DNA from 4 places in the Mesorhizobium sp. B2-3-11 genome. Region 3 is predicted to be linked to each of the others. Evidence: predicted binding sites of a transcription regulator. Region 3 holds the regulator's gene; each other region holds the start of a gene.
The links. The regulator PhoB, encoded in region 3, activates phosphate uptake and scavenging genes when phosphate is short. The targets are predictions, from matches to a motif close to TGTCATNNANCTGTCAT.
Positions count from the first base shown of each region.

Region 1: a site for PhoB is predicted at 1,998-2,014, ahead of FJ960_RS16445 (DUF1045 domain-containing protein). Genes of this name have one in related genera too.
Region 2: a site for PhoB is predicted at 1,236-1,252, ahead of FJ960_RS24600 (alpha-D-ribose 1-methylphosphonate 5-triphosphate diphosphatase). Genes of this name have one in related genera too.
Region 4: a site for PhoB is predicted at 1,642-1,658, ahead of FJ960_RS19670 (ceramide glucosyltransferase). Genes of this name have one in related genera too.

Region 1 is NZ_VFVS01000011.1:42,758-46,009, reverse strand. It holds gene FJ960_RS16450 (alpha-D-ribose 1-methylphosphonate 5-triphosphate diphosphatase) at 1-1,113, opposite strand, end outside; gene FJ960_RS16445 (DUF1045 domain-containing protein) at 1,149-1,856, opposite strand; gene iolB (5-deoxy-glucuronate isomerase) at 2,111-2,923, opposite strand; gene FJ960_RS16435 (DUF3329 domain-containing protein) at 3,058-3,252, opposite strand, start outside.
Region 2 is NZ_VFVS01000021.1:23,268-26,519, forward strand. It holds gene FJ960_RS24595 (AAA family ATPase) at 1-1,037, opposite strand, end outside; gene FJ960_RS24600 (alpha-D-ribose 1-methylphosphonate 5-triphosphate diphosphatase) at 1,418-2,605, shown strand; gene FJ960_RS24605 (phospholipase D-like domain-containing protein) at 2,689-3,252, opposite strand, start outside.
Region 3 is NZ_VFVS01000004.1:89,616-92,867, reverse strand. It holds gene pstB (phosphate ABC transporter ATP-binding protein PstB) at 1-293, shown strand, start outside; gene phoU (phosphate signaling complex protein PhoU) at 319-1,026, shown strand; gene phoB (phosphate regulon transcriptional regulator PhoB) at 1,046-1,735, shown strand; gene FJ960_RS07695 (ROK family protein) at 1,738-2,985, opposite strand.
Region 4 is NZ_VFVS01000014.1:139,502-142,753, reverse strand. It holds gene FJ960_RS19675 (O-succinylhomoserine sulfhydrylase) at 1-362, shown strand, start outside; gene FJ960_RS19670 (ceramide glucosyltransferase) at 390-1,541, opposite strand; gene apaG (Co2+/Mg2+ efflux protein ApaG) at 1,761-2,153, shown strand; gene FJ960_RS19660 (Hsp33 family molecular chaperone) at 2,228-3,252, opposite strand, start outside.

The sequences.
Region 1 (3,252 bases), on a different contig from region 3:
TACGGTGCGTACGACCGGAACGTGATCGTCGACGCGCACGCGCACCAGATCGGCGCGGCGTCCCTGCTCGATGACACCGCGGTCGTCAAGGCCGACGGCCTGCGCCGGGTTCTTCGAAACCATGGCGACGGCCTGCGGCAGCGAAATGCCTTCGACCATGTCACCGAGGAAGAAGGCCGACTGGATCAGGCTGAAGGGGATGTAATCGGAGGACAGGATGTCGAGCAGGCCGTCGCTGGCCAAGGTGCGGGCCGAGACATTGCCCGAATGCGAGGCGCCGCGCATGACATTGGGCGCGCCCATCAGCACGCCGAGCCCGGCGGCCTTCGAGGCCCGCGCCGCTTCCTCGGTGGTCGGGAACTCGGCCACCCGCACGCCCTGCTCAATGGCCTCGTCGACATGGGCCGACGTGGCGTCGTCGTGGCTGGCGAGCACGATACCGCGCTCCTGGCAGGCGGCGGCGATGAAGACGCGGTTCGGTCCGGAGTTGCGTGCCGATTCGTCCATCCGCTTCTCGCAGAATTTCTGGAAGTCGCGATCCGAGAGTTTCAGCTTGCGCTGGTAGTAGTAGGCATAGGTTTCCAGATTGACGAACTGGCGCTGGCCCGGCGCATGGTCCATCAGCGATGCCAGCCTGACCCGCTCGTCGCCGTCGAAATTGGCGAATGCCTTGAGGCAATCCGGCGCTGAAACCTCGCAGCGAAGATGCAGGAAATGATCGGCCCGCAGACGGTCCTGCGCAACGCTGTCCTCGATCGCATCGGCCAGCTTGCGGATGTCGTCCAATGTCAGGTCGGCGTCTTCGTCCATGCCGACGCGGAGCGCGTCGAGCACGGTGGTGATGCCGGCGGTCGCGACCTGCGCGTCATGGGCAAGCACCGCGGCGATCGGGTTCCAGCGCACTTTCGGCCGCGGCGCGTAATGGCCTTCGAGATGATCGGTGTGGAGTTCGACCAGCCCGGGAATGATATAGTCGCCGCCCATGTCCTCGCCGATGCGGCCAGTGCCAGCATCGATGCCGGCGATAAAGCCGTCGCGCAGCACCAGTGAACCCTCGACGATCTCGTCGGCAAGAACGATGCGGGCGTTGGAAAGGACAGTTTCGACGGTCATTGCGGGTAGTCCTTGATTCTTGCAGTCGGGTTCGTTCAGGCGATTTTCCGGGCCGGGCGGCGTCCGAGGCCGTGCTGGGAAAGCGCCATGAACGGCGCACCGGGTTCGGGTTCGACAAACAATGTCAGCGCATCCACCAGCACGGGCTGGCGCAACACATCGGCGAAAAGGCTGTCGATCGCCGCGCGCAGCCGGGGGCTTTCCTGCGGTCCGGCTCGGCCGGACAGGGTCATGTGGAAGCGGAAGGTGTCGAAGACATAGGGGTAACCCCATTGGCAGAGATTGCGAAACTCGGCCGGCTTCAGCGAATCCGGACTGCGCCGCTCGATCTCGGCCTCGCTCAACGGAGCGCGAAACCGGTCGAAATCGCGCACGACGTCGTCGGCGAAGCGGTTGAGCGGAGGCAGCGGACCATCCGGCACAAGCGCGAAGAAGCCGTCGATCTGGCTGACGACAAGGCGCGGGACCGTCACGACAGGCGTTGCTTCGGCAAAACGGTCGAGCGCCGCGCGCAGCGAAGCCTCGGTCTCTGTGGCAGCCAGGTGGAAGGGCGCTTTCAGCGTGGCATGAAAGCCATAGCGGCGCGCCGAAGCGGTGTGGAAGGCCACTTCCGCCGCAGACAAGTCGGCAACGGCCTCAACAGGCCTGGTCGCGGCACCAAACGGGTCGCGGCCCAGCCAGTTGGCGGCGATTCGCGCCAGCGGCTCGTCCTGCCGGGGAGTGAAATAAATGGCATAACGCATGGGAAGTCCTCGTTAAAGCGCGCCGCGTTTGAAGTGAGGGTGCGACGCGCTTTAAATCTTCATTTGGTGCATGTCGTCGTCCCAAAACCGCTACGCACTTTTGGGTGACATGCACTGGAACTGTTGCCATAGGTGATTTCCATGACGGATTGACGAAGCTTTGAAGGGTTTTCGAAGGCAAATCGACCCTCAGGGTCGTTAGCCGACGATTTTTCAAAGCTGGACCAATAGGTTCAGCCGGAAACGCAGAGCGGTCAGGCCTTCATCAACCATTCGTGCTCGGGCGCATTGTGGAATTTCCACGTCCGCTTCGGCCCGGCCATCACATTGAGATAATAGAGGTCATAGCCGTGGCAGGCGGCACAGGGATGATAGCCCCTGGGCACCAGCACCACGTCGCCGTCCTCGATCGCCATGGCTTCGTCCAGCGCGCGCCGGCCATCCTTGTCGGCGTCGGTATAGACGCGCTGGAAGGCAAAGCCCTGCGGCGGGTTGAGGCGGTGGTAGTAGGTCTCCTCGAGATAGGATTCAGCGGGCAGGTTGTCCTGGTCATGCTTGTGCGGCGGGTAGCTCGACGTGTGGCCGCCGGGCGTGATGACCTCGACCACCAGCAATGAGTCGGCGGGCTGGCCTTCCGGCAGGATGTTGGTGACGTAGCGCGTGTTGGTGCCCTTGCCCCGCACCTCCTGGCCGAGATCGTCCGGTCCGATCACCCGGACCGGCAGGCCGCCGCCAAGGCCGGGCGCCGAGCACACGCCAAGTTCCAGCTCGGTATCGGCCGTCACCGACCAGTCCGATCCCTGCGGCACGTAGACGGACCACGGCTTGCCCTCGAAAGGCGACATGCGCTCGCCGAGCAGGCCGAGATCCTTGCCGGCGGCTGTCGCGGTACCCTTGCCGGTCACGAACACCAGGCAGACTTCACGGTCGTCCGTCTTTCCCGAGGCGCTTTCGCCTGGTTTCAGCCGATGCAGGTCGAAACCGACATAAGTCCAGCCGGCGCTTTTCGGCGTCACATGCGCGACGCGGCCATGGCCCTTGTCGGCTTTGACGAGCAGTTTGGACATTTTGTCTCTCCTGTTCCAGTGGCTTGACGGGTTGCAGCTTGTCCAGGCCGACGATTTCACCGGTTGTTCAAAAGGATCATCGCAGACGCCTCAGATTGGCCGAGGCGCTGCAAGCTAATCGCCTACGCGACCAGTCACTCCTTCGGTTCGGGCTCGGCCTCTTTTTCTTCAGCCGGCTTGTAGAGATAAAAAAACTGCCAGGCGCCGTAGCCGGCGAAACCGAGCGCGATCACGCCCCAGAACGGCGTGCCGGAAGCGAATTCGATCACCGACCAGATCAGGCAGACCGCGACGACGGCGATGCGCCGCCAAAGCGGGCGGAAGAACGG
Region 2 (3,252 bases), on a different contig from region 3:
GCTCCCGCGGCGCCGAGCAGGAACGAGAAGATGTCGATGATTTCGGGATCGCGGACGTCATGATCGCGGAATACTTCCGCCACGGCGGCAGCGCTCAGCTGTCCTTCGTTGCCGGCGAGATCGCCGCGTACGTTCTGTAGCAGCGGATGCAGCGCCGAGCGCAAGCCGCCGGGCGTGCACTGGAAGAGCAGCAGTTTCGCGCGCTGGTGACGCGTGCGCCGGCGCACTTCGTGAAGAATGCGCGACTTGCCGATGCCGGCCTCGCCCTCGATCACCACCACGCCGCCGTTTCCCGCGACGGCGCTGTCCCATGCTTCGGCGATCGTGGCGAGCTCGGCCTCGCGATTGACGAGCGGACTGCTCAGCCGCCCGAAGGCGAAGAAGCGGTCGACCTCGCGCTTGTGACTCAGCGCGCGCCAGACCAGCTCCGGCTCGGCAAACCCCTTGATCGCATGGGGGCCCCTGAAGCTGAACACATGCGACCGTCGCGCCAGGTTGCGCGTCGCGTCCGAGACCACCACCGTATCCGGCTGCGCGATGGCCTGGAGCCGCGTGGCCATCGCGAAGGCAGGGCCGGTGACATTGTCACGACCGGTGTCGGCGTCACCCTTGTGGATCAGGGTCATCGATGTCGCGATTCCGACCCGGACATGCAGATCGGCGCGGCCTTGGTCCGAACCGACCCGCCTGCAGGCGTCGATGATTTCGAGCCCGGCCCGGATCGCCAGCGATGCCGCGTCCTTGGCGTCTATTTCGGCGGGAAACAAAGCAACGCCGCCATCGCCGACCTCGACCTGGACGGCACCCGAGCACGACGCGACCGCCTGTCTCGCCGCCCGCTGGAAGGCTGATATCAGTTCCTCGAACTCTTCGATGTCCAGGATGGCAAGAAGGTCGGTCGATCCGACCAGGTCGTAGCAGAGCGCGGTCAGGATCCGGCGCTCATGCCGGGCTTCGGACGCATTTTTGCCGTTGCCGCCCAGAAAACCTGTTGCTACCGACGCCGCCGGCAACGCGACCGGGCTCTTCTCCGACATGCTGCGATTTCCTCGCCGAGCACAGTGACGGCAATATTAGCAAAGTGCGATGCTGTTCACAAAACACTTAATCGGTGGGCGGGGCGGGAAAGCCGATGCCGGGATCATATGGAGAGATATGCTCACGGCGTAAACTCCCCGTGGCGTTGACATTTGCCGCGACCGCTTTTGGTGGGCGGCAGGGATGACTTCGATGACCGAAATAAAGCTGTCACCAACCGAGCTTATCCGATCCTCGGGAATGAACCATCCACGTGACACGCCTTGAGGCAGCCCGGCCGGAGGGCGATCGGAAATGTGGAATGCTGTTTTCGGAGACGACCATGCTTGAACGGACAGACAGGGCCGCGCCCCACCGGGATCACACGAAGAAATAGGACATGTGGCTGAGTGAATTCGAGATTGTCCTGCGCGACCGCGTCATTGCCAATGGCGCTGTCAGGATCGAAGACGGCCGGATCGCCGAGATCCGCGACCAGCCTGTCGAGAACGCCGACCTCATCGGCGGCGGCCGCCTGCTGCTGCCCGGTTTCATCGATATGCATGGCGACATGGTGGAGCGGGAAGTGGAGCCGCGCAGCGGGGTCCACGTGCCGATGGCAATCGGCATCGCCGAACTCGACAAGCGGCTGGCCTCCTGCGGCGTGACCACCGCCTATGCCGCGCTCTCCTTCATCGGCAACAGCGCCACCGCAGCCTTGCTGCGCTCGGAAGAACATACATCTTCGATCATCGAGACCATCACCGGGCTGAAAGACGACCTTCTGGTCGATCACCGCATCCATGCCCGTTTCGAGGTGACGTTCACCGCGGCTGTCGGCGTGCTGGAAAGATTGATGGATGCCGGCAAGCTGCATCTGGTTTCGCTGATGGATCATACGCCCGGACAGGGACAGTACCGCGATGTCGAATTGTATATCGCCCGCATGGCCAAGGAGCGCGGCATGTCGATAGCCGATGTATCCGAGGTCGTCGGCAAGCGCATGGCCGATCGAAACGGGCATGGCGGTGTGCTCGGCACGTTGCAGAGCCTGTCGGCGTTTGCCCGCGCCCGCGGCATCGTGCTCGCCTCGCACGATGACGACACTCTGGAAAAGGTGGAATTTGTCCACGGCCTGGGAACCGTGCTCAGCGAATTCCCGGTGACCCTGGAGGCTGCGCGGGAAGCCCGCCGGCTGGGCATGTATACGGCCATGGGCGCGCCCAACGCGCTGCGTGGAGAATCCTATTCGGGCAATCTTTCCGCCCGCCAGGCCTATGAGGCCGGGCTGCTCGACATGCTGGCCAGCGACTATCACCCGGCCTCGATCCTGCCGGCCGTGCTCGGCCTGGCGGAGCTGCGCGACGGTGGCCTGGCGAAGGCTGCGGCGCTGACAAGCGCTAATCCGGCCGAGGCACTCGGGCTCACCGATCGCGGCGCCATCGAAGCCGGGCTTCTGGCCGATCTCGTCGTCGCCGACCGCCAGCCGGTGCCACGTGTGCGAGCAACCTTCCGCGCCGGCCGCATGATCTACGGCGACGGCACGCTGAGCCGTTCGCCGCCTCCCGGGAACGGCAAACGGCTCTAACGCTTTGTCTTGACGCAATTCCCGCGGGGAAAGCGCCGCGCGCTTTTCCCGGGAAACCACTTCACGGTTTTCCCGGAATTGCTCTAGGTGCCTGCCATCCAGAACGCCAGCATCCGCTTGGTCTCGCCGGAGGTCCGGCGCTTTTGCCAGTCCGGGTCACGCGACAGATATTGGAAGGGATCCTTCCTCTCCTTGGCCGCCTCCGCGAGATAGGCACGCCAGCGATAGTGGCTGTAGGTCTGCATGGCGTTGATGGCGTAGTGCATGGCGATCTTCTTGTGGCCCCGAATGACGATGAAGTTCTCGTCGTTTGCGGCACTCGCCGAGTGCGAAAAATTATGTGAGCCCGTGACGACGATGGGATCGTCGCTGAATGGATCGATCACCAGCACTTTTGAATGCGTGATGGCGTGACCTATGGCCGATTGGAAGTCGGCAGCCGTACCTTCCACGGCCCATTGCCCAACCGGTTTCTCAACCCCGGTGTCCTGCGCCGCATCGAGGAAAAAATCCTCGGGCTTCGCCTTCAGCAGCTTGAACTCCTCGAGACCCTTGCCGGTAAATCGGGTCGCGACGCCGCGCACATAGAGCTTCTTCTCCTTTTGAAGCCTGAGCAATGTTCGCACCGGCTCGTTGCCCGGCTGAAA
Region 3 (3,252 bases):
GGCTTTGCATCGCCCGCACCGTGGCGGTGAAGCCGGAGGTCATCCTGCTCGACGAGCCGGCCTCGGCGCTCGACCCATTGTCGACCGCCAAGATCGAGGAATTGATCGACGAGTTGCAGGCCGACTACACGATCGTCATCGTCACCCACAACATGCAGCAGGCCGCGCGGGTCTCGAAGCAGACGGCTTTCATGTATCTGGGCGAGCTGGTCGAATTCGACAAGACCGAGAAGATCTTCACGTCGCCTCGCGAGAAGCGCACGCAGGACTACATCACCGGCCGCTTCGGCTGATCTCACGCATACGAGGACCAGGATCATGGCCGAACACACAGTCGCAGCCTTCGACGAGGATCTCGGACAGATCAGCAAGCTGATCAGCGACATGGGCGATCTTGCCGGCACGATGGTCGGCGGCGCCACCAAGGCGCTGCTGAATTCCGACAATGCGCTGGCACAGCGCGTCGTCTCCGATGACGCCATCATGGACGCGCGCCAGCGCGAACTCGACGATCGCGCCATCACCCTGATCGCCAAGCGCCAGCCGATGGCCGACGATCTGCGTCATGTCGTCGGCTCCATCCGCATGGCGGGCGATCTCGAACGCATCGGCGACCTTGCCAAGAACATTGCAAAGCGCGTCGGCTCCGTCGGCCTTACCGCCACCCCGCGCGATCTGTCGCACTCGATAGATTCCATGGCGCAGCTGGTGCTGATCCAGGTGCAGGGGGTAGTCGAGGAATACGCGGCAGGCGATGCCGCCGCCCTCGCCAAGCTCAGGAATGACGACGAACGCATCGACATCAAATACACTTCGGTGTTCCGCGAACTCCTGACCTACATGATGGAGGATCCCCGCAACATCACGGCTTGCACGCATCTTTTGTTCTGCGCCAAAAATCTCGAACGCATCGGCGACCACGTGACCAACATTGCCGAGAATGCATATTATGTGCTGACCGGTACCCAACTGCCCGCCAACCGTCCGAAGCAGGACGAGACGGCGATGTCGGTGCCGGCGGCTTGACGGCAGGGATGATCGATCGATGATCGCGCCACGCATCATGGTGGTGGAGGACGAGGAGCCGCTCGGTGTGCTCCTCCGCTACAATCTCGAATCCGAGGGTTACCAGGTCGAGGTGGTGACACGCGGCGACGAAGCCGAGATACGCCTCCAGGAAAACGTGCCCGACCTCCTGGTGCTCGACTGGATGGTGCCGGCGGTTTCCGGCATCGAACTCTGTCGGCGCCTGCGAATGCGGCCCGAGACCGAGAGGCTGCCGATCATCATGTTGACGGCGCGCGGCGAGGAGAGCGACCGCGTGCGCGGCCTCTCGACCGGTGCCGACGACTATCTGGTCAAGCCGTTCTCGACACCGGAATTCATGGCCCGGGTCAAGGCGCTGCTGCGCCGCGCCAAGCCGGAAGTGCTGTCCAGCGTGCTCAAGGTCGGCGACATCGTGCTCGACCGGGAATCGCACCGGGTCTATCGCAAGAAGAGCGAGATCCGGCTCGGACCGACCGAGTTCCGGCTGCTCGAATTCATGATGCGTCATCCCGGCCGCGTGTTCTCGCGCAGCCAGCTGCTCGACAATGTCTGGGGCGAGACGATCTATATCGATGAACGCACCGTGGACGTGCATGTCGGCCGGCTGCGCAAGGCGGTCAACAACGGCCGTATGCCGGACGTGATCCGCACCATTCGCGGCGCCGGCTACGCGATCCGCGAAGACTGAAATCAGGCTACATTCTTGCCCGGAACGCCGGGCCTCGCCAGCACGCCCGGCGCGAAAATCTCCTGGTCCACGAAGGTCAATGCGCGCATAGCGCAACCTTCGCGGATGAGCGGCAGCTCGTTCGGCTCGGTGTCGAAGGAAATCGATTCCGAATGCTGGCCGCCGGCGGTCTGGCCGATGGCCTCGCGCAAGGCCGGCTCGATCAGGTCGAAGGCGGCGGCGCTGACGCCGACCATGGCGACGGGTGCGGGATCGATCAGCGCGAACAGGCTGCCCAGCCCATAGCCCAGCGCCTCGCCGGCCTTGCGATAGGCTTCGCGCTCCGGTCCGTCTTTCTCCCTTGCCGTCGCGGCGAGTGTCCGCATCTGCGCATCGCTGACATCTGCGACCGGTTCGGCGTCCTCGCCAAGCTGCCTGGCGTTGCGCCAGATGGCGTAGTTGCCGGCATAGGCCTCGACGCAGCCGCGCCGTCCGCAGCGGCAGAGCGCGCCTCCCGGGCGATGGATCATGTGGCCGAACTCGCCTCCCGATGAATGCGTGCCGGTGAACAGCTCGCCCTTCAGCACCAGGCCCATGCCGATGCCGTGCGAGAGCAGGATGGCGATGAAGTCGTCGCGGTAGCGTTCGGGGTCGCGCCAGCGCAGCGCCACCGCCATCATGTTGCAGTCGTTCTCCATGGTGGCGGGGATGCCGAACTCGGCTTCAAGTATGTCGGCGAAGGGAATGTTCGTCTGCGGCGTGATCGGCGACCACAGCATCGCACGCGCCTCGCTGTCGGTGATGCCCTGGATCGCCAGCGCGATGCGGGCAATACTGCGGACGTCGAGATCGGGGTCCTCGAGGCGCCGCCGCACTATTGCCGTGCATTCGCCGATCAGCGCCTCGCGCGACATGGTCAGCGTGTCCAGCCGTCGCTGTTCCTCGGCGACCACCTGGCCGGAATAATCGATGACGGCGACGGACAGGAAATTCAGCGACAGCACCACGGTCATCACAGCCGCGGCCTCGGGGTTGAGGCCAAGGCCAACCTGCGGCCGGCCGCGTTTCAGTGAACCGGCTTCGTTCGGCTTGCCTTCGGTCAGGATACCCTCGTCGATCAGGTCGGCTGATATCGCCGATATGGTCGAGTGGCTGAGGCCGGTGGTGGCGGCGATCTCGGTGCGCGAGGGCTGACCACCCTGACGCACGGCTGCAATCACCATGGCGCGGTTGCGCCGGCGCAGATCGTCGTGGCGGATTCCGACCGACATGCTTCCCACATCCTCCCCGTCGCCGCGGTTCTTGACACCCCCTCGAACCTCTCCGGCAATGGGCCGAATACTGGCAGATGCGGCAGGAGCTGTCATTTATTTATTGCGGGACTCGAAAAAAGGCTCCCGGCACCTCAAAATCCATCAGAATCGATGTTGACAGTGTTCCGACGATGGATCAGTATTTTTTCGAGGCTCGAAAAAATAGGGCCTTTGTGCCGGCCTTCGGGCCAGTTTGGTCGCGCCATACGCGGCGCAGGGAGGATA
Region 4 (3,252 bases), on a different contig from region 3:
TCCTGGCCGAGCAGCCGCAGATCGCTCGCGTCATCTATCCCGGCCGCGCCGACCACCCGCAGGCTGATATCGTCAAGAAGCAGATGTCGGGCGGCTCGACGCTGATTTGCCTCGACGTCAAGGGTGGCAAGCCGGCGGCCTTCGCCCTGCAGAACGCCCTCGACATCGTGCTGATCTCGAACAATCTCGGCGATGCCAAGAGCCTGATCACCCATCCCGCGACGACGACGCACAAGAATTTGAGCGACGAGGCCCGCGCCGAACTCGGCATCGGGCCTGGCACGCTCAGGCTGTCTGTCGGCCTGGAGGACGCCGACGACCTGCTGGAAGACATCGCGCAGGCTTTGCAGGCCGCTAGATAAGCTGCTTAGGAGCGTCGTCCGCGGCGATCAGGCGCGCGACGGCGTCTCCTCCAATTCGGCCGCCTTGGTGCGGATGGTCATGGCATTGCCGCGCCAGTCGACGGCGCCGCCGAGCCAGCCGCGCGCCCAGATGGACGGGAGCATCACGTCGCGCGCGATCATCGCCGCGACCATGCGCGGCGACAGATGCCAGCCCTTGGACAAGGCCAGCGCGCATTCCGGAAGGTAGAAGGCCGCCAACATGGCAATCGCGGTTGCCCAGAGGCTGACGCCCGCGCTCGCCGCCGCAACCAGCGCCAGCGCGAGAGGCACCGCTGCGCCGGTCAGGAGTTCCGGCGCGAAGAACAGCGGAAAGGTGACGCGGCGCAGGCGCGCCCAGCGGGCCTGGCGCGACCAGATCTCGCCAACGGTACGCTGGCCGAGCGGCTGCTCGAAGGGCGCCGCTACGAGATTGACGCGCAGGCCGAGGCCGTTGACCAGCTTGGTGGCGGCGGCGTCCTCGGCGATCTCGGCGGCCAGCGCGCGAATGCCGCCATTGGCGTTCAGCATCGGCTTGTTCCACAGCATGCTCTTGCCCTGGGCAAAGCCGAGGCCGAGCGCCTCGCCGGCATACTGCCAGCGGGCCTGCAATGTGTTGAGGAAGGCGCATTCGACATCGGCCCAGAAACCCTCGGGTCGCGAACCGATCGGCGTCGAGCAGACAAGACCGGTGTCGGGCCGCCATGCCGCCATCATGTGCTCGACATAGTCCCTCGGCATCAAGACGTTGGAATCGGCAAGGATGACCCAGTTGTGGCGCGCCGCTTCCCAGCCCTTGACGCAATTGTTGAGCTTTGGATTGGCGCTGACACGGTCATCGCCAATCAGCAGCCGGGCCGGCACCTTGGAAAACCGGGCAATCGCCCTGTTTATCAGTTTGACCACCGGGTCGTCCGCATGGGCGACGCAGAAGATCAGCTCATAATGTGGCCAGTCGAGCGCGAAGGCGCGTTCCAGCGTTTCATGCGTGAATGCCTCGACGCCACGCGACGGGACGACGATCGATACCGGTTGCGACTTGCCGGCGGGCGGGGCGATCGTGCCGCGCCGTTTCAGCCGTGAGGCGGCGAGCGAAATGCTGGCGGCGTTTGAGAGGATGAGAGCGGTCGAAAGCGAGGCGGCTATGAAGGTGAGTTCCATCGAGATCTGGTCACTCCGGAAAGGCGGCCCGCATCATGGCCGTTTTCAACAGTTCGACAGAGCGCCGAGTCGCCCGGTTCGTGCACACCACCATTGTCGTGTGTCACCTAAATGACATTCTTTGTCGGCACCTGCGCTTCAAGGCCGGGCGCGACAAGACGCGCACGTTGACCTTGTCACCGGGAGCGTCGAAAATCGTCGGATTGTTTGGAGCCGCTCATGTACCGCGCCGTGACGCGCAACATCGAAGTGCAGGTCAGGCCGTTCTATCTCGAGGACCGTTCGGATCCCTCGGAGAACCGCTATGTCTGGGGCTATCAGATAACGATCGACAACCAGTCGGACGAGTTCGTGCAGTTGTTGTCGCGCTACTGGCACATCACCGATGGTGCTGGCCGGGTCGAGGAAGTGCGCGGGCCGGGCGTTGTCGGCGACCAGCCGGAGCTCAATCCCGGCGACAGCTATCAATATACGTCCGGCTGCCCGCTCTCGACACCGTCCGGGATCATGGTCGGACGCTACACGATGCGCAACAAGCGCGGCGAGACGTTCGACATCGCAATCCCCGCCTTCTCGCTCGATCTGCCGGGGACAAGGCGCACGGTGAACTGAGCACCGGCGGTCGCGCTGCCCCTCATCCGCCTGCCGGCACCTTCTCCCCGTGAACGGGGAGAAGGAAAGATAGCTCACTGAGCCGCAAATTCCGCCGGATCGAAGTCGTACCGCGTCGAGCAGAACTCGCAGGCGACGTGGATGCCGCCATCCTCGGTGCTGTCCTTGATCTCCTGCGCGGAGAAGCCTTCGAGGATGCCGCGGATCTTGTCCCGGGAGCATGAGCACTGATCGGCGACGGGAACGCCGCCGAAGACGCGCACGCCATGCTCGTGGAACAAGCGATAGAGCAGCCGCTCGGCGCCGATGGTCGGGTCGATCAATTCGGTCGGCTCGATGGTGCCGAGCAAGGCCAACAACTCCTGCCAGGAATTGTCTGTCGGATCATGGATCTCCTCGCGCGGATCGCCATCCCCACCCGGCAGGTCCGGAATGCGCATGCGCTCGGGCGATTGCGGCAGGAACTGCGCCAGGATGCCGCCGGCGCGCCACTGCTCGCGCGCACCGCCGACACCGGGCGTCAGCAGCTTGGCGACCGAGAGCCTTAGGTCGGTCGGGATCTGTTCCGACTGGCGGAAATAGGTGCGCGCCGCCTCTTCCAGCGTCTCGCCGTCGAGCTGGACGATACCCTGATAGCGCTGCGTATGGGCGCCCTGGTCGATGGTCAGTGCCAGCACGCCGCTGCCAAGCAGCGTTTGCTGCGAGGTCTCGCCGGCCGCGATCAGTGCCTCCAGCCGGGCGGCGTCGAAACGCGCATAGGCGCGCAGCGCCGAGGGCGTGGAAAAGTCCGCGACCAGCATGTCGACAGGCCCATCGGTACGGGTCTGCAGGATGAACTTGCCTTCGAACTTGAGCGAGGTGCCGAGCAGCACCGTCAGCACACAGGCTTCCGCCAGCAGGCGGGCGACCGGCTCGGGATAGTCGTGGCGGCCAAGGATGGCGTCGAGCATCGGCCCGAGCTGGACCGTGCGGCCACGCACGTCGAGCGGACCGACTTCGAAGGGAACGACGTGATCGTCGCCGGCGTAGCCGAACTCGCCGAGTTTGGGGTGATGTTCAGTCACTTGATGGCTTTCCAACATGACAAAGCTCCAGGGCG